2 regions of the Vibrio sp. 1069 genome follow, and region 1 is predicted to be linked to the other one. Evidence: predicted binding sites of a transcription regulator. Region 1 holds the regulator's gene; the other holds the start of a gene.
What was found. The regulator CRP, encoded in region 1, controls carbon source genes, mostly activating them, when cyclic AMP is high. The targets are predictions, from matches to a motif close to TGTGANNNNNNTCACA.
Positions count from the first base shown of each region.

Region 2: ectA (diaminobutyrate acetyltransferase) is a predicted target of CRP. The motif match lies at 1,216-1,231, and genes of this name have one in related genera.

Region 1 covers NZ_JAWOWP010000024.1:21,933-33,610, reverse strand. The annotation lists gene R7040_RS22340 (hydrolase) at 1-368, shown strand, start outside; gene R7040_RS22335 (YheU family protein) at 402-614, shown strand; gene R7040_RS22330 (phosphoribulokinase) at 740-1,609, shown strand; gene crp (cAMP-activated global transcriptional regulator CRP) at 1,850-2,482, shown strand; gene R7040_RS22320 (DUF1338 domain-containing protein) at 2,619-3,410, opposite strand; gene astD (succinylglutamate-semialdehyde dehydrogenase) at 3,659-5,116, opposite strand; gene astA (arginine N-succinyltransferase) at 5,145-6,164, opposite strand; gene R7040_RS22305 (aspartate aminotransferase family protein) at 6,274-7,485, opposite strand; gene R7040_RS22300 (aminodeoxychorismate/anthranilate synthase component II) at 7,847-8,434, opposite strand; gene R7040_RS22295 (ExeM/NucH family extracellular endonuclease) at 8,624-11,578, opposite strand.
Region 2 covers NZ_JAWOWP010000001.1:477,270-488,947, forward strand. The annotation lists gene R7040_RS02140 (BCCT family transporter) at 1-1,017, shown strand, start outside; gene ectA (diaminobutyrate acetyltransferase) at 1,332-1,865, shown strand; gene ectB (diaminobutyrate--2-oxoglutarate transaminase) at 1,900-3,165, shown strand; gene R7040_RS02155 (ectoine synthase) at 3,180-3,566, shown strand; gene R7040_RS02160 (aspartate kinase) at 3,653-5,074, shown strand; gene R7040_RS02165 (arylsulfatase) at 5,264-6,829, opposite strand; gene R7040_RS02170 (tetratricopeptide repeat protein) at 7,218-9,548, shown strand; gene R7040_RS02175 (formylglycine-generating enzyme family protein) at 9,595-10,323, opposite strand; gene R7040_RS02180 (anaerobic sulfatase maturase) at 10,562-11,678, shown strand, end outside.

The DNA.
Region 1 (11,678 bases):
ACAACTCAATAAAACGTGTCACACGATTGTATGAATTCGATGATTTGATTACCGCACCATTGCATGGCTTCAAAGACGCACAAGATTATTACGACCAATGCTCTGGCTTAAGTAAACTACAGCAAATCACGCTACCCACACTGATCATCCATGCCAAAGACGATCCGTTCATGACCGACGATGTGATCCCGAAGTTTGTTCTGCCAGATAACATTGATTACCGTCTCTTTGAACACGGTGGCCATGTTGGCTTCCTGACAGGAACGGCGTTAAAACCTAAGTTTTGGTTGGAGGAAGCGCTGCCCGCGTATTACGAAAGTATCGCCGCAGATTACCTTTCTGCTGTATCCAAGCAACGAACGCAGTAAACTAGCCGCTCATCATAAAAGTTAGAGGTATTTATGATCATTCCATGGCAAGACATTGCGCCGGAAACATTGGAAAACTTAATTCGTGAATTCGTCTTACGCGAAGGAACGGATTACGGAACCGTCGAGGTTTCTTTGCAAGACAAAATTGATCAAGTCAAAGCTCAATTGGAAAAAGGTGAAGCGGTTATCGTGTTCTCTGAGCTACACGAAACCGTCGATATTCAACATAAAACAAAATTTTAGACCCTTCACATTTTACCGTATCCCACTCGATGACAAGGTATTGTTACGTGCTATAGTGGGATATCGACCGTGCAGTAGTAACTCTACTGCACATTACAGGTAAGTAATTTTCGACAAGGTTTGTCATGTCAGCTAAACACCCAATTATTGCGGTTACTGGTTCGTCCGGTGCCGGCACGACCACTACATCTGAAGCCTTCCGTAAAATGTTCAATATGATGAACGTTAAACCCGCATGGGTTGAAGGCGATAGCTTCCATCGCTTTACTCGCCCAGAGATGGACATCGAAATCCGCAAAGCCCGCGAGCAAGGTCGACACATTAGCTACTTTGGCCCACAAGCTAATGACTTCCCGGGATTAGAAGAGTTTTTCCGTAAGTTCGGGCATGACGGCACTGGCAGCGTGCGCCGTTATCTGCACACGTTTGACGAAGCGGTTCCCTACAATCAAATGCCAGGCACGTTTACACCGTGGCAAGACTTACCCGAAAACAGCGACGTGCTGTTTTATGAAGGGTTACATGGTGGCGTGGTCGATGGCGATGTTAATGTTGCTCAACATGTGGATTTCTTAATTGGCATGGTGCCGATTGTGAACTTAGAGTGGATCCAAAAATTCGTACGTGACACTCGCGATCGCGGCCATTCGCGTGAAGCGGTAATGGACTCAATCGTGCGATCCATGGACGATTACCTCAACTATATCACTCCGCAGTTTTCTCGTACTCACATCAACTTCCAGCGCGTACCGACCGTTGATACTTCCAACCCACTTAATGCAAAAGGCATCCCTAGTTTGGATGAGAGTTTTGTGGTGATTCGCCTACGCGGTATCAAGAATGTCGACTTCCCATATCTGCTGGCCATGATTGATGGCTCATTCATGTCACGCCACAACACGATTGTCGTACCCGGCGGTAAGATGAGCTTTGCAATGGAGCTCATAGTTCGGCCTATCCTACAACAGCTCATCGAAACAGGGAAAATTGGCTAAAAACCTGCCTGCGAAGATGTTTACTTTTCATACCGTGATCATGTGCACAGTTTTGCTTACAAAATCTCAATCATGGCACGATTAAAATCAAGAAATCGTTTTCGAAAAAGGATACTATTTCTTACCGAAACACAAGAGAGCTTGCAGCATATAAAAAGTGCTCTTATTCTAGTAGGCCTAATTCAGGCTTAGCTAAAATATGGATAGCGCAAGCGTACCCTGCAGAGGAAGTGAGATATTATGGTTCTAGGTAAACCTCAAACCGACCCAACATTAGAGTGGTTTCTTTCACACTGTCATATTCATAAGTACCCTTCAAAGAGCACGCTAATTCACGCGGGCGAAAAGGCAGAAACTTTGTACTACATCGTTAAAGGTTCTGTTGCGGTTCTTATCAAAGACGAAGAAGGTAAGGAGATGATCCTTTCTTACCTAAACCAAGGAGACTTTATTGGTGAACTTGGTCTATTCGAGGAAGACCAAGAGCGCACAGCTTGGGTTCGTGCTAAATCTCCTTGTGAAGTTGCTGAAATTTCTTTCAAGAAGTTCCGTCAGCTTATCCAAGTAAACCCAGACATCCTAATGCGTCTTTCTGCGCAGATGGCTCGTCGTCTTCAAGTAACTAGCCAAAAAGTGGGTGACCTGGCGTTCCTAGACGTAACTGGTCGTATCGCTCAGACGCTTCTGAACCTTGCAAAACAACCAGACGCAATGACTCACCCAGACGGCATGCAAATCAAGATCACTCGTCAAGAAATCGGTCAAATTGTTGGCTGTTCTCGTGAGACAGTAGGTCGTATCTTGAAGATGCTAGAAGAGCAGAACCTAATCTCTGCTCACGGTAAAACCATCGTGGTTTACGGTACTCGTTAATCTCGAACTAGAGTGACACGAACAAAATTATAAAAGCCACCAATGGCAACATTGGTGGCTTTTTATTTACTCATGACCAAATGAGATAGGGTGCAGCGAACACTAATGAGTAAGCTTAACAGGTTAACCCTAAAACTTAGCCATTCGTACTTTCAAAGATTTTGTCAGCTGAAGCGGCCACGAAACCTGGGTACAAATCACCATTTTCCATCGGATAGCGCTTAGCAAATTCATAAAACCCGCCAGGGATAATTTCAGTGCCTTCGCTAAAACGAACCGCTACTTTATCTGCCATGGTCGATGACTGCTCTAGCAACACCTCAGGAGTGCCCTTCACTTCACCACCATTTTCATTAATGGTAAACCCAGCGGTACGCAGATGATCGTTTACCTGCTTCACTTCTTCATATTCATTGAGCTGGTTAACGCTCACCGTGAAGTGGTTTGCTCCGTAACCATGCGCCGCAAGCCAAGATGCGTACTCACTTTCTTTAGCCAACGTTTGGTAATCAGCAAAGCTTAAATCCCACAAGCGTCCACCATGTAAGAATGCGCTATCTTTCAGCTTGTCAGCATCGATTTGTGCCACCAAATTTTTCACAATCTCTTGTAGCTCAGGCGAGCACTCTTCAACTTTTAGCTCACTAATAAATACTTTAGGTTGCTTCGGATCTGGGTGCTCATAGTGCTTAGCAACCAGCTTTTTGCTTTCGAAAATGTAATCACCACACGCCTTGTAACCAATAGCTACAAATGGCTTAGCTAGAGTTTCAATACCAAGAGGCGCGATATTGAAGGTACGTAAAGCTATATGATCATTAATCAGAGGCTCATCTTCTTGAAGCAGCTGATGCACTTTAGCCGCCGAAGGGCAAAGACGTTGAATGTAATCTTGCCATAGCGATTCAAATAACACATCGGGCGTCATAACGACTCCTTGTTACGAGATGTAGAGTTTAAAGGTAAGCGGAAGTTGGCTGCTCGTTCACAACAAAAGTTGTCCAGAATAATGAACGAGCAACCATCAACCTGTGACGGTAAATGCCAGTCAGTCAACACGCTTTTCCGAGTCTTTGCTCACTTTTCGTGTTCTGCCAACGATCACTACAACCCATACCTAAATGATGCGCCGGCAAGGTGAGCCGCAATGCATAGTTGCGACTCTATTATTAAAACTTATAGCGCTACACCTGGACTCAATGTTGCAGGCAAGACAGTTTCTTGACCTTCCATTGATGCCATTGGGTACGCACAGTAATCTGCTGCGTAGTAAGCGCTTGGGCGCAAGTTACCCGACGCCCCCGGACCACCAAATGGCGCATCACCGCTTGCCCCAGTAAGCTGGCGGTTACGGTTCACGATTCCTGCACGAATGTGGTCAACGAAGTATTCCCATTCTTGGTCGTCGGTTGAAACCAAACCAGCAGATAAGCCAAAGCGCGTATCGTTTGCTAGCGCCACGGCTTTGTCTAATCCTTCGTAGCGCACCACTTGCAGAAGTGGGCCGAAGTACTCTTCATCTGGTAACTCAGCAATGTTCGTTACATCAATGATGCCTGGAGAAACAAACGCCGCCTCTCCTGCTTTCGCTTCAATCAAGCTTTCACCGCCAAGAGACTGTAGATTAGCTTGTGCATCAAGAATAAACTTGGCTGCCGCGACCGAAATTTGCGGTCCCATAAATGGCGCAGGTTCTGCAAATGGTTGGTCTACGCGAATATTGCGTGTCGCTTCAATGAGTGTGGTGATAAGCGCATCGCCTTTTTCACCCAATGGCACATACAAACGACGAGCACACGTACAACGCTGCCCAGCACTGATAAACGCTGACTGGATGATGGTGTAAACCGTGGCATCCAAATCACCATATTTATCAGAGATCACCATCGGGTTATTACCACCCATTTCTAGTGCGAGCATCTTGCCCGGTTGACCCGCAAATTGACGGTGTAATACATGCCCCGTATTCGCGCTACCCGTAAACAGTACGCCATCAATGCCTTTAGCGTCAGCGAGGGCGATACCAGTTTCTTTCGCGCCTTGGACAAGGTTAATCACGCCTTTCGGCAGACCGGCTTCTTCCCATAGCTTCATTGCCAATTCACCCGTCCATGGCGTTTGCTCAGACGGTTTGAAGACTACCGTGTTACCAGCCAATAGCGCAGGCACAATGTGACCATTTGGTAGGTGGCCTGGGAAGTTGTAAGGACCAAACACCGCCATCACGCCCAATGGGCGGTGGCGCAATACGATTTGGTTGCCTGCTGCTTCACGGCTCGCCTCACCAGTGCGGTCATGATAAGCGCGAATAGAAATCGCAATTTTACCTGCCATCGCTGCCGCTTCGGTACGTGTTTCCCAGATTGGCTTGCCGGTTTCTTTGGCAATCACTTCAGCGATTTTTTCGCTGTTCTCTTTTACTTTCTCAGCAAAAGCCAACACGATCGCCTCACGCTCTGCAAATGGACGCTTTTTCCAGTCAATAAACGCTTCACGCGCTGCAGATACCGCCTGGTTCACCTGCTCTGCCGTTGCACCTTTGCCTTGCCAGATTACTTCTTGGTTGTACGGCGACAGAGACGTAAATGCTTCACCCTGACCTTGTACCCACTCACCTGCAATCCAATGTGTCATTGTTTCTATCCTTAAATTCTGTCGTCTGTTACTGCGGAAGAAGGCGAACGAAATCCCCTTCTTCAACCGAAAGTGCATCCGCAACGTCTGGTGCAATCATCACGCTTTGTGTTTCTGCGTCATACGCCGCTTTAGTGACTGTCGCACGGAAGTTCTCGAAAGATGAATTACACATCAAGAAGTCTTGTGTGCTGGAATGTTCAGAGATTTTGACTTGCGCACGGAATGAATGACGTACCGACTCAATATTACGCAGATCACACTCAACCGTTGGGCCACCGTCGAAGATGTCGACGTAGCCTCGGTTGGTAAAACCTTCACGCTCAAGCAGCTTCAGCGCTGGACGCGTGTTGTCATGTACTTGACCAATCACGGCTTGCGCTTCTGGGCTGAGCAGATTGATGTAAATAGGCAGTTTCGGCATCAAGTCGGCGATAAAGCCTTTCTTGCCGATACCTGTCAGGTAATCTGCAAGAGTGAAATCGATAGAGAAGAAATGCTCTTGAAGCCATTGCCAGAATGGTGAATTACCCTCGTCGTCTGAAACGCCACGCATCTCCGCAAAGATCGTTTCAGAGAAGCGCTCTGGGTGCTCTGCCATCATTAGGAAACGACACTTCGACATTAGACGACCATTCAGACCTTGGCGGAATTTCTCACGCAAGAACAAGGTACAAATTTCGCTGTTACCCGTGTAGTTATTACCAAAAGTAAGCAGTTTAACGACGTTGTTAACGCCAAGCTTTGGCGACGAGTGCACAACTTTACTAATGTGATATGAGTAAAATGGGACATCCCAGCCGATAGATGCTTCGATTCCGGTGGTACCCGCAACCTCACCCGTTTCAGAGTCAAAGCCAACCATCAGGTAGCCTTCATCGCCTGGTTCTGCCACATCTGGCTTACCAAAGCTGTACTCTGAATGTTTGATTCGATTGGTTAACAGTTCTTCGTTAACCGGTAGAGATGTAAATCCGTGACCAGACTCCACCGCACAAGTGTGCAGTGCGTCGTAATCCGACATCGCGATAGGGCGAACTACTAGCATCAATACTCCCTCCAGATGCAAGAAGATCCTAACTATATTGTAGGAACAATTCCCCCATCAGAGATCCTTGACGGGGGTGTCTGCGTTGACGTTTAAACTGATATCGCGCTTAAACTAAAGTCGCGATCGCTTTATCCAGTTTCGCCAAGCCTTCTTCAATTTCTTGTTGTGTGATAACGAGTGATGGTGTGAAACGTACGACATTGGCACCCGCAACCAATACCATGAGACCTTGTTTACCTGCAGCAACCAGCACGTCACGCGCACGGCCTTGCCATTCTTCATTTAGTGCAGCGCCAAGTAATAGGCCTTGACCGCGCACTTCTGAGAAGATGTTGTACTTCGCGTTGATCTTCTCTAGACCTTCACGGAACATTGCTTCGCGTTCTAGTACACCAGCCAAAACCTCTGGCTTAGTGACTTCATTTACAACCGCTTCTGCAACCGCACACGCTAGTGGGTTACCGCCATATGTAGAACCGTGAGTGCCCACTTTCATGTGCTCTGCCAATTTTGCTGTCGTTAGCATTGCACCGATTGGGAAACCGCCACCAAGTGATTTCGCAGTACTTAGAATATCTGGCGTGATACCTAAACCTTGGTAAGCGTAGAAGTTACCTGTTCGGCCATTACCAGTTTGCACTTCATCGAAGATCAGTAAGGCGTTGTGTTTGTCACACAGCTCGCGAACCGCTTGAGCGAACTCAGGCGTTGGTGGCACGATGCCGCCTTCACCTTGTAATGGCTCCATCATGACCGCACAAGTACGATCAGACATGTGTGCTTGTAAAGCTTCGATATCGTTGTAAGGAAGGTGTGTCACGTCGCCTGGCTTAGGACCGAAGCCGTCAGAGTATGCCGCTTGGCCACCAACCGTTACGGTAAAGAATGTACGACCGTGGAAACCTTGTTTGAATGCAATGATTTCAGATTTCTCAGTACCATGAACGTCTGCTGCATAACGACGTGCCAGCTTCAAAGCGGCTTCGTTTGCTTCTGCGCCAGAGTTAGCAAAGAACACACGCTCAGCAAAACTCACTTCTGTTAGCTTTTTCGCCAGACGAAGGGCTGGTTCGTTCGTCATAACGTTACTTAAGTGCCAAAGCTTGTTAGCTTGCTCTGTTAGTGCGTTTACCATTACTGGATGACAATGGCCAAGACAGCTCACTGCAATACCACCAGCAAAGTCGATGTATTCATTACCTTCCTGATCCCAAACACGTGAACCTTTACCTTTAACAGGGATCATTTCCATCGGGTTATAGCAAGGTACCATTACCTCATCGAATAAACCGCGCTCTACTTTAATTTCCGTTGTCATTGCACATTCCTTCTTGATACCGCATGCGTAGCAGATAAGCGAATTTAACCGGCTCTCTTTGCCAGCAAATAATGTTTTGCATTTAAGCTATTGCGGCATTGTATTTACATTTAATTAACCATTTCAATAGTGATTTATTCTTTTCGTTCTCGAAAGCAACTTCCATTAATCACTGCTTATGACTATTTATGCATCAAGAAAGTAAAATAGAGAAGTGATTTTTTATAAATGTTATGTAATACAGGGGATAGAAGGTTTAAAAAGACATGAATAGACAAAGAGACTCGAGAGAATCGCATAGTTTTGCAATCTGCTCACCTCAGCAAAAAGATGAATGATTTGTTAAGAAAAGTGATCGCGATCAGATCGCTTTGCGTGCTAAAAAGTTCGCAAGCAACTCGTGACCTTGCTCAGTTTTGATTGATTCTGGGTGGAACTGCACCGCATCAATTGGCAAGGCTTTATGTTGGTAACCCATTATTTCATCCATGCTTCCGTCCGGCAGTTCTGTCCATGCAGTCAGTTCAAACACGTCGGGTAAAGTACCGTTTTTCACCACAAGAGAGTGATAACGGGTTACCGTGAGTGGGTTATTCAGATTTTTAAACACACTACGACCGTTATGACGAATCGGTGAGGTCTTACCGTGCATCACTTGTCGTGCACGTACCACTTCACCCCCAAACACTTGCGCTATCGCTTGATGGCCAAGGCAAACACCCAATATTGGAAGCTTACCAGCGAAGTGTTCTATCGCTTTCAGTGAAATACCTGCTTCGTTCGGCGTACATGGCCCTGGCGAGATCACCAAATGAGTTGGGTTGAGCGCCTCAATGCCTTGGATATCGATTTCATCGTTACGCACCACCTTTACGTCTGCACCAAGCTCGCAGAAGTATTGGTAAAGGTTGTAGGTAAAAGAGTCGTAGTTATCGATGATCAACAACATAAAGGGTCGGTTGCTCCAATCCGTTTTGGCAATGCTTACGTAGTGAATCGCCACGTTCGTGACAATCAAGGGCGGTATTTTGCTATACCAAGCAAGAAAGGCAAGTTTTTGCTGAATAAAAAGGCCAGCATAGGCTGGCCTTTGGTCTTTACAGTTATTTAGGAACTGTTTGTCAGGAAGTAAATTCGCTTAGCGGCGACGACGGAATAAGCCGAGACCTAGCAGCGCAAATAGAGCACCAAAACCAAACGAACCACCATCTGAATCCTTCGACCCTTCTGTTCCAGCTTCAGTTTGCGTCATTGAAACATCACGAACAGAGCTAAACTTCACGATATTACCTGTCGAGTCAGTCACTTTCTCTTCTAACTGATAATTACCTTGCTCTGGCGTTTGTTCAAACTCAATATTCACGCTACGCGCATCAATATCAGCTTGAACTAAGGTTTGGCTAGCCGAGTAAGCTTTCGTATCGCTGCTTGCCGCAGCCGCTTGTGTGGATGGCGTTAAGTTCACCGTAACAATATCGCCCACAACCGCCGTTGGTGGTAAACGGACATCGACGGCTAAGTTGTCACCTGCTTTAGGTAAATCGATGTCATCATCTGGTAAATCAATCGCGATGATCACTGGATCGTGGTCAGAGGCAGAGAACGCATCTTTGTACTTCGGCATATCACCTGTGTACTTGCTGCTGTATTCGAACAAGTTACTCTCTAGTGAGTTGATGTGCCAATCTTCAATTGCTACCACTTTTTGCGCTAGGCTGCTGCTTGCCAATGCGTGGTCCAAATTACCCAGCTCGCCCGAATAGGTGTAAGAAAACGTATCAGTGCCGTGCAGCAACGTGTTTAAATTGTGCAGACCGTAACCTTTTTCAATTTTGGTCTTCTCTACTTGAAGTTCACCATCACCAATGGTTGTGTAAGCAGCAGTATAAATGTCACGGCCGTATTTCTCTTTCGAGTAATCAGTCAGTGTCAGAAGTGGGTCTTCCATGCCATAAGCATTGAGGTCGCCCATGAGCAATACATCGCCTTTCACCTCTTTCAACGCTTCACCCACTGCGTGCGCAGCAGAAACGCGGAAGTTGTTACAGTTGCCTTGCAGATCCGCTGGCTCAGAATCTTCTACACCAGCAATCCACTCTTCAATACACTCAGAGCCTTTCGACTTAAAGTGGTTTACGACAATAGACAAATCTTCACCCGTCTCTTTCACCGTAAAGGTCTGAAGTAGACTGTGGCGTTGGTACTTATCGTAAGCAGGGTTACTTTCTGTGCCCTCTTTACGAGTAATTGTGTTTTCTGCAATGTGCTGCTCTGGCGTGATGATCACTTTTGCAGCGTCTTTTGGCGTTACAGCGTTAGCACGATATAAAATCGCCACCATGATCGCATCACTGCCAAAGTATTCGTCTTGGTATTTGTCTTGCTCTTCGATTTCGACATACGTGTAATGATCTTCAGCGTCATCAATCTCAGCATTTAGGGCATCAACTAAGTTTTGGATAGCACTGCCATCACCAAAGCCGTTGTTTTCCACTTCCATCAAACCAATAACGTCTGCGTCCATCTTGTTCATCGCCGCAACGATTTTCGCTTGCTGGATCAGGAATTCGTCTAGATTAGTCGCACCACGGTTTTGTCCGGTTGGGTTTTCATGACCACTGTCAGCCACGGAGTTGAAGTAGTTCAGTACGTTGAAGCTTGCAATACGCAAATCTGAGTCCGCAATCGCTGGGGCATCTTTACGAGCCACATCGAAACCCTCACCTGAAGTCACAAAGTTGGTGTTATCGACTTCATTGGTCGCAATCAGGCGGTATTCGTTGTAGCTGTAAGCCACCACGCCTTGCAGACCTTCTACTCGCGAACCAAGGCGAATGTGCTGCTCTGAAGAGCCATCTTGGTCTGCATCTTTAGCAAAATCTGGGTAGTATGGGATTTGTCCGTTTGGTGCTTTGCCATCTGATTCTAGGTATACGCGGTTCGCTGCGTTGTCTTTTGCTAGCTTAACGGCTGCATCGCTCTCTGCCGCGTGTAATTGAGTCGGCTTTAACAATGGCGCTTCATGAGAGAGCATCATATTGTTACGACGTGAATCGTAGTCGTAAGAGAAGTTTCGAGTTACAAACAAGTCACTTGCCGAGGTCAACTCAACTTGCATCCCTTCATGACGCTCAAGCGCATCACGTAGTGTCTCACCTTCTTTGATAACAAGATCGGTAACTCGAGGGGTTTCAGAGGTGCCTGTTTTCACATAGCTGTTAGCATCAGAAGCAAGCTGAGTATTGCTGTAATACTCTTGAACTTTACCTTTCACACAAACAACGTCACCAGCTTTCAGCGCCGTGTCTGCCGCGTCAGTATGAATGAACAAGCCTTCTGAGGTCTTGTCGTTGTTGTCGCTTTCTAATGCTTGTAGGTAGAAACCTTTGGTGAGGCCAGTAGTAACAGCAGTCACGACACCCGTTACGAAATGATCTTCGTCAGTAATGTATGGGTAACCATCAATGAATGGAGACGTATCGCCTTCACCTTGAATATCTTGGATGGTAGTGAAGTTAAGTTGCTGACCGTCGACTTCACAAGCGAATGGTGCTGGTGGCTCAGTCGCATTTAGCTCACCAAGGCCGTCAATGTTGTCTTTCTCAAATGCCGTCCACTGAGATGCATCATAAGTAGCAGAAGGGGTTAGTGCATCACTGTTACGAACTAATGTGGTGTCTTTACCAAAATCTACGTCACCCATCACACCGATGATGTCGTGCACTTCACCATCTTTAAGCAGTGCGATCGGGTCGTCACCGTTAAAGTTCGCAACGCTTTTATCTGTGATATCCGAGACAGCTTTGATGGTATCGCTCGCGTCACCATGCGCCAGTACATACACTTGGTTAGCTTGTAGCGTCACTTGGCTAAGGTCGAATGTGCTACCCCAAGTACCACCACCGTTTGATGATTTCGCCAACTCGTAGCCAGTGAGTGTCACCGCAGTATCACCCGTATTAGCGATCTCTACCGCTTTATTATAAGCGCCGCCTTCTACGTATTGGGAAATAATAATCTCTGCGTTCGCGTTTGCACTAAGTGCACTGGCGATGGTTAATGCGAGTATTGAGGGTTTGATTAACGTGTCCATTGTCATACCTGATATTTATGTAAATGCAAACTTAGCTCTGGTTAGAGCCTGCCATTTGCGTCTACTATCAGGTTTATTTATGAAATAAATAAGAATGAGT
Region 2 (11,678 bases), on a different contig from region 1:
TTGCCACTCACCATGCGCTCAATTTTTTACCCTTTGTTTGGTGAGCGTGTATGGGGTTGGACTGGTCATATTATCGATATTCTTGCAGTGGTAGCGACGGTTTTTGGTTTAGCAACATCGCTAGGCTACGGTGCGTCTCAAGCCGCAACGGGTTTGAACTTCCTGTTTGATGTCCCAATGACCAATACCACGCAGGTTATATTGATTATTGGTATTACTGCGCTCGCTTTAATCTCTGTTGTGGCTGGACTCGATAAGGGCGTGAAAATCTTATCTGAAATCAACATGGGTCTTGCAGCGCTGCTATTGCTATTTGTTATTGTTGTTGGCCCAACGATTGCGATTTTAACTGGTTTCTTCGAGAACATCGTTTCCTATGTGGCTAACATCCCTGCCTTATCTATGCCATTTGGACGAGAGGATGTGAATTACTCTCAAGGCTGGACGGCGTTTTACTGGGCGTGGTGGATTTCTTGGTCACCATTTGTGGGTATGTTCATCGCACGTGTGTCTCGCGGTCGTTCAGTTCGTGAGTTTATTATTTGCGTTATTCTTATCCCATCTTCAGTTTGTGTGTTATGGATGACGGCTTTTGGCGGTAACGCAATTAGCCAATACGTTAATGATGGCTACGAGGCGGTGTTTAACGCAGAGCTACCTTTAAAACTTTTTGCCATGTTAGATGTTATGCCATTGGCTGAGATAACATCTTTTGTCGGCATTATCTTAGTCGTGGTGTTCTTCATTACCTCTTCTGACTCAGGATCACTGGTTATTGATACTATTGCTGCGGGCGGTAAGGTCGATGCACCAACGCCACAACGCGTGTTCTGGTGTACGTTTGAAGGTTTGGTTGCGATTGCATTGATGTTGGGTGGTGGTCTAGCTGCTGCTCAAGCAATGGCGGTGACGACTGGTTTACCATTTACTATTGTTTTGCTTGTTGCAACGGTATCTTTGATAAAAGGTTTGATGGATGAACCTCGTCCAAAGGCGGTTTCTAAGAAATCAAAATAACTAGTATCAGCAGTTAAATTATTGATAAAAGCGGTATGCGAAAGCATGCCGCTTTTTTTTGGATTTCTATTTTTCTCTGAGAAATGAACAGCATGGAAAACGGTCTTATTCTGGTTGTTTTTTGTGCTTCTCATTTAGGTGACTATTTAATAAATTAGACCTCGAACTATTTTAACTTTTGGTTAATAGGTTTATTTTTGTGATATATATCACAAAAATACCGATAAAAAGGCGGATTATTTGATTTTTAGTCGCGAGGGATGCCCATAATAAAAAGGAAATTTAATTAGACCTCAAAGGATATGTATTTTCACATGATCACATCAGCACCTTGGGTCCTTTATCCAGAGATTGGAGAAGACTCAAGTAAAAAATGGATTTTTCGTGAGCCTAAAATCTCTGATGGTGACGACATTTACAGCTTGATTGCAGACTGTCCTCCATTGGACATGAACTCATCTTATTGCAATTTCCTACAGTCTACGCATTTCAGCAAAACCAGTATTTTGGTTGAGCAAAAAGGCGAAATCGCAGGTTTCATTTCCGGTTATCAGAAACCAGACGAGCAAGACGTTTTATTTATCTGGCAAGTTGCAGTCTCACCTCGCTTTAGAGGTCATGGTTTAGCATTCCGCATGTTGAAAGAACTTCTCACCCGAGAGGAATTAGGCGGTGTTAAATCGGTAGAAACTACCATCACGGAAGATAATAAAGCCTCTTGGGCACTGTTCAAAAAGTTAGATGCGATGAACGGCAATTCTGGCCAAGTAAGCACATTTTTGGATGAAGAAGCCCACTTTAAAGGCAAACACGATACAGAATATTTGTATCGCATTCCTCTCAAATAATCCTCAAACAATAGGAATTAAAAACGGTCTCATCATGGATATTTTCAAAAAGCAGGAATCCAACGTACGCTCATATTCAAACAATTTCCCGGTCGTTTTTCGTAAAGCGAAAGGCTGCTGGCTAGAAACAGAACAAGGTGAACGATACTTAGACTTCCTTGCTGGAGCGGGATCTCTAAATTACGGCCATAACAATCCAGTACTAAAACAAGCGTTGCTTGAGTACATTGAAATGGACGGTATTACTCACGGTTTGGATATGCACTCAGAAGCGAAAGCATCGTTTCTGGAAGCGTTGGATACTTACATCCTTAAACCAAGAAACTTGGATTACAAGGTTCAGTTTACGGGCCCAACAGGTACTAACGCTGTTGAGGCGGCATTGAAGCTGGCTAAAAAAGTAAAAGGCCGCGACAGCGTCGTTGCGTTTACTAACGGTTTCCATGGTTGTACTGCTGGCGCACTGGCTGCAACGGGTAACCAGCATCACAGACAAGGTAACGGTTCTAGTCTAAGTAACGTCACTCGTATTCCATTTGAAGGTTACGCTGGCGTAGATGGTCTCGCGCTGTTCGAAACAATGCTAAATGATAACTCTGCAGGTATGGATAAACCAGCCGCTGTACTTCTTGAAACTGTGCAGGGTGAAGGTGGTTTAAATGCTGCTTCAAACGAGTGGTTACAACGTTTGAGCAAAATCTGTAAAGCCAATGACATTCTTATGATTGTCGATGACATTCAAGCAGGTTGTGGACGTACCGGTACTTTCTTTAGTTTCGAGCCGTCTGGTATCCAACCGGATATCGTGACGCTATCGAAGTCGATCGGTGGTTACGGTTTGCCGATGGCTGTCGTATTACTTAAGCCTGAGCTTGACCAGTGGAAGCCAGGCGAGCATAACGGTACGTTCCGTGGCAATAATCACGCCTTTATTACTGCTGCAAAAGCACTAGAAATTTACTGGGCAAACGATGATTTTGAAACACACATCAAGCAGTGTTCAGACAAGGTAAGTGCTGTTATTGACCGTTGTGTTCGTCGCTTTCCACAAATGTTTGTGCAGAAAAAAGGCCGCGGCATGATGGTTGGTATTGAATGTATCAATGGTGACATGGCATCTGAAATCGCGAAAAACTGTTTCGAGAATGGAATGGTGATAGAGACAGCGGGTCCAGACGATGAAGTTGTGAAGTTCTTCTGTCCACTAACCATCAGCGAATCAGAGCTAGATCAAGGACTAAGCATCTTTGAAAATGCAGTAGAGACTATCGCTGCGAAACATTTCAAACAAGCATCTTAATAAGGATTTTAATTATGATCGTCAGAACTCTAGATGAATGCCGCAACAGCGAACGACGTGTTGTTTCAGATAACTGGGAAAGTGTCCGCATGTTGTTGAAAGACGACAACATGGGTTTCTCTTTCCACATCACAACGATTTATGAAGATACAGAAACTCATATTCACTATCAAAACCACCTTGAATCGGTGTTTTGTATGAGTGGTGAAGGTGAGATTGAAGTTGTAGGTGGAGAAACGTACCCAATCAAACCAGGTACATTATACATCCTTGATAAACACGATGAGCACTACTTGAGAGCTTATAAGAATAAAGAAATGGTAATGGCGTGTGTGTTCAACCCACCGATTACTGGCGCTGAAGTGCACGATGAAAACGGTGTTTATCCTCTCGTTGACTAAAAGATGATGGTGGGGTGCTTTGCCACCCCACACTTTACTATCTCTTCTTTTTTCTTTTTAAAGTTACCAATCAAAAAAGGCTTATCATGACATTTACCGTAGAAAAAATCGGCGGTACATCAATGACAGCATTTGATGCTGTTCTCGACAATATTATTCTTCGTCCCAAAACGCCATACAATCGTATTTTTGTCGTATCTGCATACGGTGGTATGACCGATGCGCTGCTCGAGTGTAAAAAAACCAGTAAACCAGGCGTTTATCAGCTTATCGCGAAACGCGACGACAAATGGGAAGAAGCGTTAGCGTACGTTGAAAGCCGTATGTTGCTGACCAATGAAAATATTTTTGCGGACCCAATGAATCGTATCCGTGCGGATAAATTCATTCGCTCCCGCATTGCTGAAGCGAAAAACTGTATCGCGAATATTTTAGAAACCTGTCAGTACGGTCAATTTTCGTTGCGCCAGTACTTGCCTCAAATTCGAGAGTTTCTCTCGTCTATCGGTGAGGCACATAGTGCTTACAACACAGCACTAAAACTAAAAAATATGGGTATTAACGCTAAGTTCGTTGACCTGTCTGGTTGGGATAATCAAGCGCCAAGAAGCCTTGATGAGTCGATCAGTGACGCGTTTGCTGATATCGATGTATCAAAAGAACTGCCAATCGTGACAGGTTATGCTTACTGTAAAGAGGGCCTAATGCACACTTATGACCGAGGTTATAGTGAGATGACATTTAGCCGAATTGCAGCAATAACAAAAGCGGATTTAGCAGTAATTCACAAAGAGTACCACTTGAGCTCAGCGGACCCACGCGTTGTTGGCCCTGAAAAAGTATTACCAATTGGTAGTACAAACTATGACGTAGCGGACCAACTTGCGAACCTTGGCATGGAAGCTATTCACCCAAATGCCGCTGCGGGTTTGCGTGAAAGTGGTATTGAGCTACAGATTAAAAATACATTCGAACCTGAACACGAAGGTACTTTAATCTCTTCAAGCTATCGTCCGGAAGAAGACAAAGTCGAGATCATCGCAGGTAAAGAAAAAGTATTTGCACTGCATTTGTTTGACCAAGCAATGGTAGGAAAAGCCGATAACGTTAGTTACGAATTGATGGAAATCATCTCCGATGCTCGTGTAAGTTTGGTTGGTAAAGAGATGAACGCGAACTCTATTACTTACTATCTAGGTGGCAGTACAGATAGCTTAAACAAAGTATTGTATAAAGCCGAGAAACGTTATCCGAATGCCTCGATTAAAGGTCGTATGGTCGCGCTTATCTCAGCCATCGGTTCACAAATTGATACCAACAAGACGTTGGCAAAAGGTGTACTTGCATTGATGAATAATGGTGTTACGCCAGTTGCACTGCACTCATCATTGAGAAATGTAAATGTTCAATTTGTTGTCGGTGATAAGGAATACCAGCACGCGATTTGCGCATTGCATGATGAGTTTTTCCAAAGTAGCAGTTTAGCTAAATCGGTTAATGTGGCTTAGTTTATCCACGGTTAAAATACAAAGGAGAGCAGGTTAGCTCTCCTTTTTTTGTTTTTCAGTTTGTACTCACAATGCCCGCTTTGTATAGGCTAAACAGGCGATTTAAGTAAGTTCCTGTGTGGCGATACATATAAGCCAGCAGAATGGTCTGCTGGCTTAATGTTACTGATTAACTAACGTTAACTTAGTTTACTTAAACTTGCTGATTTCTTGTTCAACTTTGTCTAGTTGCTGCAGCTTCTCTTGCATTTTTAGAGAGTCGTAGTTTAGTGAAGCAGGGTTCATCGCTGTGCCACGTTGCATTGGGTATTCTGGAAGTGTTTTAAAGAACTCTCCCACAACGTCTTGAACAGGTACAAATAGCCACATGTTGTCAGCCATCCAACGCAAGTACATTTGTGATTCGCTTGGGCCTTTTTCGAATGGGTCAGCGCGTAGGTGGATGATTTTAGGCCAGTTCGGAGCAAAACGAACTGCGTTACTTAGGTTCCCTTCAAGCGTTGCAAAGTGAAGTTTCCAGTCATTCCAGCGGACAGCGTTTAATTCACCATTAGACGTAAAGTAAAGCAGCGACTCACGAGGGCCTTTTTCTTCCTTACCTTCAAAGTATGGCATGAAGTTATAACCATCTAAATGTACACGCCACTCTTTGCCATTTGCTTTGTAGCCTTCTGCCAGTTTTTCTTTTACATCAGGTACGCCAGCAGCTGCCAATAATGTAGGCAACCAGTCTTGGTGTGCCATCATTTCATTGATCTTGGTTCCTGGCTTAATGACGCCTGGCCAACGAACCAGTTGAGGAACACGCATACCGCCTTCCCAAGTTGTACCTTTTTCACCATGGAATGGTGTTGCGCCACCATCTGGCCAAGTCATGGTTTCTGCGCCGTTGTCCGTTGAGTAGATAACGATAGTGTTGTCTGCAACACCTAGCTCATCCAGCTTGTCGAGTAAAACACCTACATGATCATCATGTTCCAGCATACCATCGGCATAAATGCTTACACCTGATTTACCTTGGTATTTTTCCTGCAAGCGAGTCCAAACGTGCATACGAGTGGCGTTATGCCAAATAAAGAAGGGTTTATCCGCCTTAACTGCTTTTTCCATAAATGCCAAAGAGCTCTCTAGGAACTCTTCATCTGCGTGCTCCATACGTTTTCGTGTCATCGGGCCAGTGTCTTCAATCTTACCGTCGGCATAAGACTTAATGACACCACGAGGGCCATAGTTTTTACGAAACTCTGGGTCTTTAGGGTAGTAATAAGTTTCAGGCTCTTCTTCTGCGTTTAGGTGATATAAGTTACCGAAGAATTCGTCAAAGCCGTGTTTGGTCGGTAAGTGCTTATCTTGGTCACCTAAGTGGTTTTTACCAAATTGACCCGTCATGTAACCTTGTTCTTTTAACAGATCTGCAATGGTTGGCGCCCAATCAGGTATACCGTGGTCAGAGCCTGGCATACCAATTGTTAACAAACCCGTACGAAATGGCTCTTCACCTGTAATAAAGGCCGCGCGACCAGCAGTACAAGACTGTTGTCCGTAGTGATCTGTGAACAACGCGCCTTCATTCGCTATACGGTCGATGTTTGGCGTTTTGTAACTCATCATACCTTGGTTGTATGCGCTGATATTCCAGTAGCCGATATCGTCACCAAAAATTGCCAGAATATTCGGTTTGTCGGCTGCCATAGCGGCACTGGACGCCGCTAACAGTCCTGCGCCTACAGCGATTTTGCTCAATTGATTTGCCATAAAAACTCCAGATTGTTGAGAGTAAAGATAAGCACAAGTGAGCCTTATGCTTAGTTGCTGCATAAGTTAATGATGTATATAGAAAAATCCTCTTATACTCGATATAACCATAAGTTATTGCTAGGTTGTAACCATTTGTTAATTAAAAAGAAATAGGATTGTTCTGTTAGTTTGTAGAGATTCGTAAAGTAGATTTAGATCACTTAAGAGCCTTATTTTTATTGCGTAGTAGAAGAGGGGATGGAAATGAAAAACAATAGGATGCTCGCTTGTTTTACGGTCCTAAAGCAATACTAAAGTCGTTATGTATTGCTTGTAATTATTTGTATAACCAGTGATTTAGTGTCTATATTGATTTAGGTTGTACATTATAAATATAAGGATATCTATGAGTCAGTGGGCAGGCCGGTTTCGCATTTTATTGCTGGTCAACGTTGTTGTCAGTTTTATGGCTTTTTCTCAAGAGTTATTAACAGAGAAACCAAATATTCCTTCAGGCTTAAATCCAGAATATGCTGGCACACAAGCTTGTATAGATTGCCACCAAAACGAGGTGGAGGCCTGGAAAGGGTCACATCACGATATGGCCATGAAGCATGCAAGTACAACCTCTGTGCGTGGTGATTTTGATAACCATGTTGTAACGCACAAAGGAATGCCTAATCGTTTTTTTAAAAAAGGCGACGAATTTTGGGTCAATATTCAAGGTGCTGACGGGCAATGGCGTGACTATAAGATCAGCTATACATTTGGCTGGGAGCCATTACAGCAGTACATGGTCGAGTTTGAAGATGGCCGCGTGCAGCTTATTCCTTTTGCTTGGGACACAAGAGCTAAAGTTGAAGGGGGACAGCGTTGGTTTCATCTTTATCCAGAAACGACAACAACGGATGAATTCTATTGGACCAATACCGGGCAAAATTGGAACTTCATGTGTGCTGATTGCCATTCAACGAACCTAAAGAAGAATTACGACGCTGACAAAAACACTTACAACAGCTCATGGTCAGAGATTAATGTGGGATGCGAAGCATGCCATGGTCCCGCTAGTCAGCACATAGAACTGGCCAAGAAATACAAAAATGCTGGCACTTCTTTTGAGCATGACAGCCATTATGGCTTTGATCGAAATTTGTCTAAAGCAGTGTCGGATTGGGTGTTTGAGGAAGGCCATAGTACGTTACAGCCGAAATCAATTGAAGCAACCAATCAAGTGCAAACATGCGCTCAATGCCATAGTCGCCGAACCCAGTTAAATGAAACAGGTGATCATGTTAAAGGTTCTTTTTTTGATAAATATCGCTTAAGTCTTATAACACCTGAACTCTACTATCATGATGGACAGATTTACGACGAAGATTATGTTTATGGTTCGTTTCTTCAATCTGAAATGGCAGAGAAGGGGGTCACGTGCACTAATTGCCATGATCCACACACGGCAGAGTTAACGATCCCAGAAGAGGCAGTATGTTCGCAATGCCATATTGCATCGGAATATACACCTGAAAAGCATACCTTTCATAAGGCTGGATCTGAAGCATCGCAATGTACGACTTGTCACATGCCAGAAACGACTTACATGCAAGTCGATCCTCGTAGAGACCACAGTTGGCATATTCCACGACCGGATTTGAGCAAACACATTGGAACGCCCAATGTTTGCATGTCATGCCATGAAGATAAAAGCAATCAATGGGCCGATGAACAGATAGCAGAATGGTACCCGAATTCGAAGTATCGTAATCAACAACATTTTGCTGTCGCATTTTATGCGGATTCAATTGGTCATCAAGGAGCAGCAAATGCGTTGGCATACTCTGCTCAGGATTCGTCTTTAAAAGACATTATTCGCGCCTCAGCCCTGGAGAGAATGGGGGGCAACACTGACCAAAATACAACAGTATCTTTGGCTAGGGCCGTTAAGAATGAGAATGAAATGGTTCGATTAGGGGCAATTTCAGGCTCGTCTGGTTATGAATTTCATGATCGGTGGCGGATTCTAGAGCCATTGCTTGGTGACCCGGTGCTTTCAGTGAGAGCGGAAGCTGCCTCGGTGCTGGTAGCGAACTACGCACAAATGACCCCTTTACAAAAAGATATCATTAAATCACCTTTAGAAGAGTACATGGAAATTCAAGAGTTTAATGCCGATCGTGGTTTCGGAAGAACCAATTTGGCGAATGTGTACCGCAGCTTAGGTGAAATCGACAAAGCGGCCGAGCTGTATAAACAAGCGATCAGCATCGAACCCTATTTCGAAAATAGCTACGTTAACCTAGCAGATTTGTATCGTCACCTAGGTAAAGAAGAAGCTGCGCTCACGGTGCTACAACAAGGGATGAAAGCTCAACCTAAATCCAGCACGTTACCATACAGCGCAGGTCTTTCTTTGTTGCGTCAAGGCAAAGCTGATGATGCGAAAAAGCTACTTAGACGCGCCGCAGAAATTGGTGAAACTAATGCTCATTATTGGTACGTGTACGGTCTAGCCCTAGAAAAAAGCGATGTTCTAGAAGCCAGTAAAGCGTTGCAAACAGCATTTGAAGTCGGTGGCAATCCACAGCACTTGTATGCTCAATGCGAGGTTCTAGCGAGAAATCATAAAAAAGGTGCTGTCGCTTTTGCTTTCGATAGGTGCATACAAGAGCTTAGTCACTATGCACCTAAACAAGCTATTGATCAGCTTAAAGCCTCTATTGTCGGGGTCAATAGGAGCTAATTACCAAAAGTGGAGCTTTTATCGCTCCACTTTTTTCTTGCTTAGTTTAATCAGCGTCTTTCGCTAATCTCAGCCCCATGTCGGACATGATGACTGACTGGCTAGCAAAATCGCGACGATAGTTTTCGGATTCGTCAGCATCATAGGCAAAGCTACCACCTCGTACAGACTTGTGTGCAAGGCTTTCTTTTTCATCTTTTGCGTTTACCGGATTATCACTTGGTGCTGATTTGTAATAACCTTCATCAAACGCATCAATAACAAACTCACCAACATTACCCGTCATATCGTATAAGCCAAGCTCATTCGGTTTTTTCTGACCTACCTTGTGTGCCTTATTGTTTGAGTTACTGGCATACCAGGCAACGTCGTTAATATCATCAGCTCCCGCGTAAGTGAATCCTTGACTTAGATTCCCCCCTTTCGCTGCAAACTCCCATTCTGCTTCTGTGGGTAAACGATAGTGCTCTCCCGTTTTTTCATTCAATTTCTTTATAAAATAATTGGCTTGTTGCCAGCTAATGTTATTCACGGGCGTATTTGGATTTCTAAAATAACTCAGAGAAGAGCCTGTAACCGATTCGAATAACTCTTGGGTTACCTCAAATTTTGCCAAATAGAAATCTTCCACGCGAACGGTGCGAGCCGGGCGCTCGGATTTATTTGCTGACGGATTATCCGAGCCCATCGTAAATTGTCCACCTTCAATAAGAACCATATCTTGATCGATTTTTTGGGCAAGAGGGCTAGGTTGTGTTGTTGCACATCCAGTCATAATTAGCGAAATCGAAATAGCGGCACCAAGGTAAAGAGTATTACTTTTGGAATGCTTCATAGGGGAGCTCCATCAACATTTATGATCAAAGAATTTTATCAGGCAAGTCTATGAAAAACAGTTATACACACTATAACAAGCGCCACGAATAATTGAACATTATCATCACACTAGGCGATTAACTTAATGATTAGTCTTAGCGCCGTTGGGCACAGGCTAGCAACTAAGAAGGTGATGAATGCACATAACTCAAGGTCCGCAGTTCAATGGAAAAGCATCCAAGCGATTACATGTCATGGCGAAACCTATCGGTGCAGTGTGCAATATCGATTGCACCTATTGTTACTACCTAAGCAAACAAGATTTACTTGAGTACAAGCCAGGCTGCTCACCAGTCATGGATGAGGAAACGCTCGAGACCTATATCCGTCAATATATAGCGGGACAAAATAGACCTGAAATTATTTTCTCTTGGCAGGGTGGTGAGCCGACAATGCTAGGTTTGGATTATTTCAAGACAATTGTTGAGCTACAGAATAAATACCGTCCCGATGGCATTACGATCTCCAATGACCTCCAGACTAATGGCACACTGCTTAACGATGAATGGTGTGAGTTTTTAAAGGCGAACAACTTTCTCGTCGGTTTAAGCATTGATGGCCCAGAAATGATGCACAACGCTTACCGAACAAACCGAGCTGGTAGAGGCACATTCCGGCAAGTTATGAATGCGGTTGAATTATTACATAAGCACGAAGTAAAGTTTGCTACGCTCACTTGTGTTAACAACTTGACCGGCCGTAACCCACTTGAAGTGTACCGATTCTTGCGAGATGAAGTACGCTCCCCTCAAATGCAGTTTATTCCAATAGTTGAGCAGAAAACATTCAGAACAACCGCCCCTCAAACTTGGGAGCCAAACGAGCAACTAAAGCAAGGAGATAAACGGTTGATCCCAGGTCATAAAGATGCCGTTGTTGAGCCTTTTTGCGTTGCGGATGAAGCATGGGGAAATTTTCTGATCGCGATTTTCAATGAATGGGTTTTACACGATATCGGCAACGTGTTTGTGCAGTACTTTGAAGCCAGTATCGAAACCTGGATGGGCAGAAAAAACCCACTGTGTACGTTAGGTGAAATCTGCGGGAAGGGCTTAGCAATGGAGCCTAATGGTGATGTGTTTGCGTGTGATCATTACGTGTACCCAGAATATAAGGTTGGAAACTTTCATCACGAAAAGCTCGATACGCTCGCTTATAGCTCTGAACAGCAGAAATTTGGGTTTGCTAAAAGTCGTACGCTGCCCCAACAGTGCCTTCAATGTGATTATCAATTTGCATGTTTTGGAGAATGTC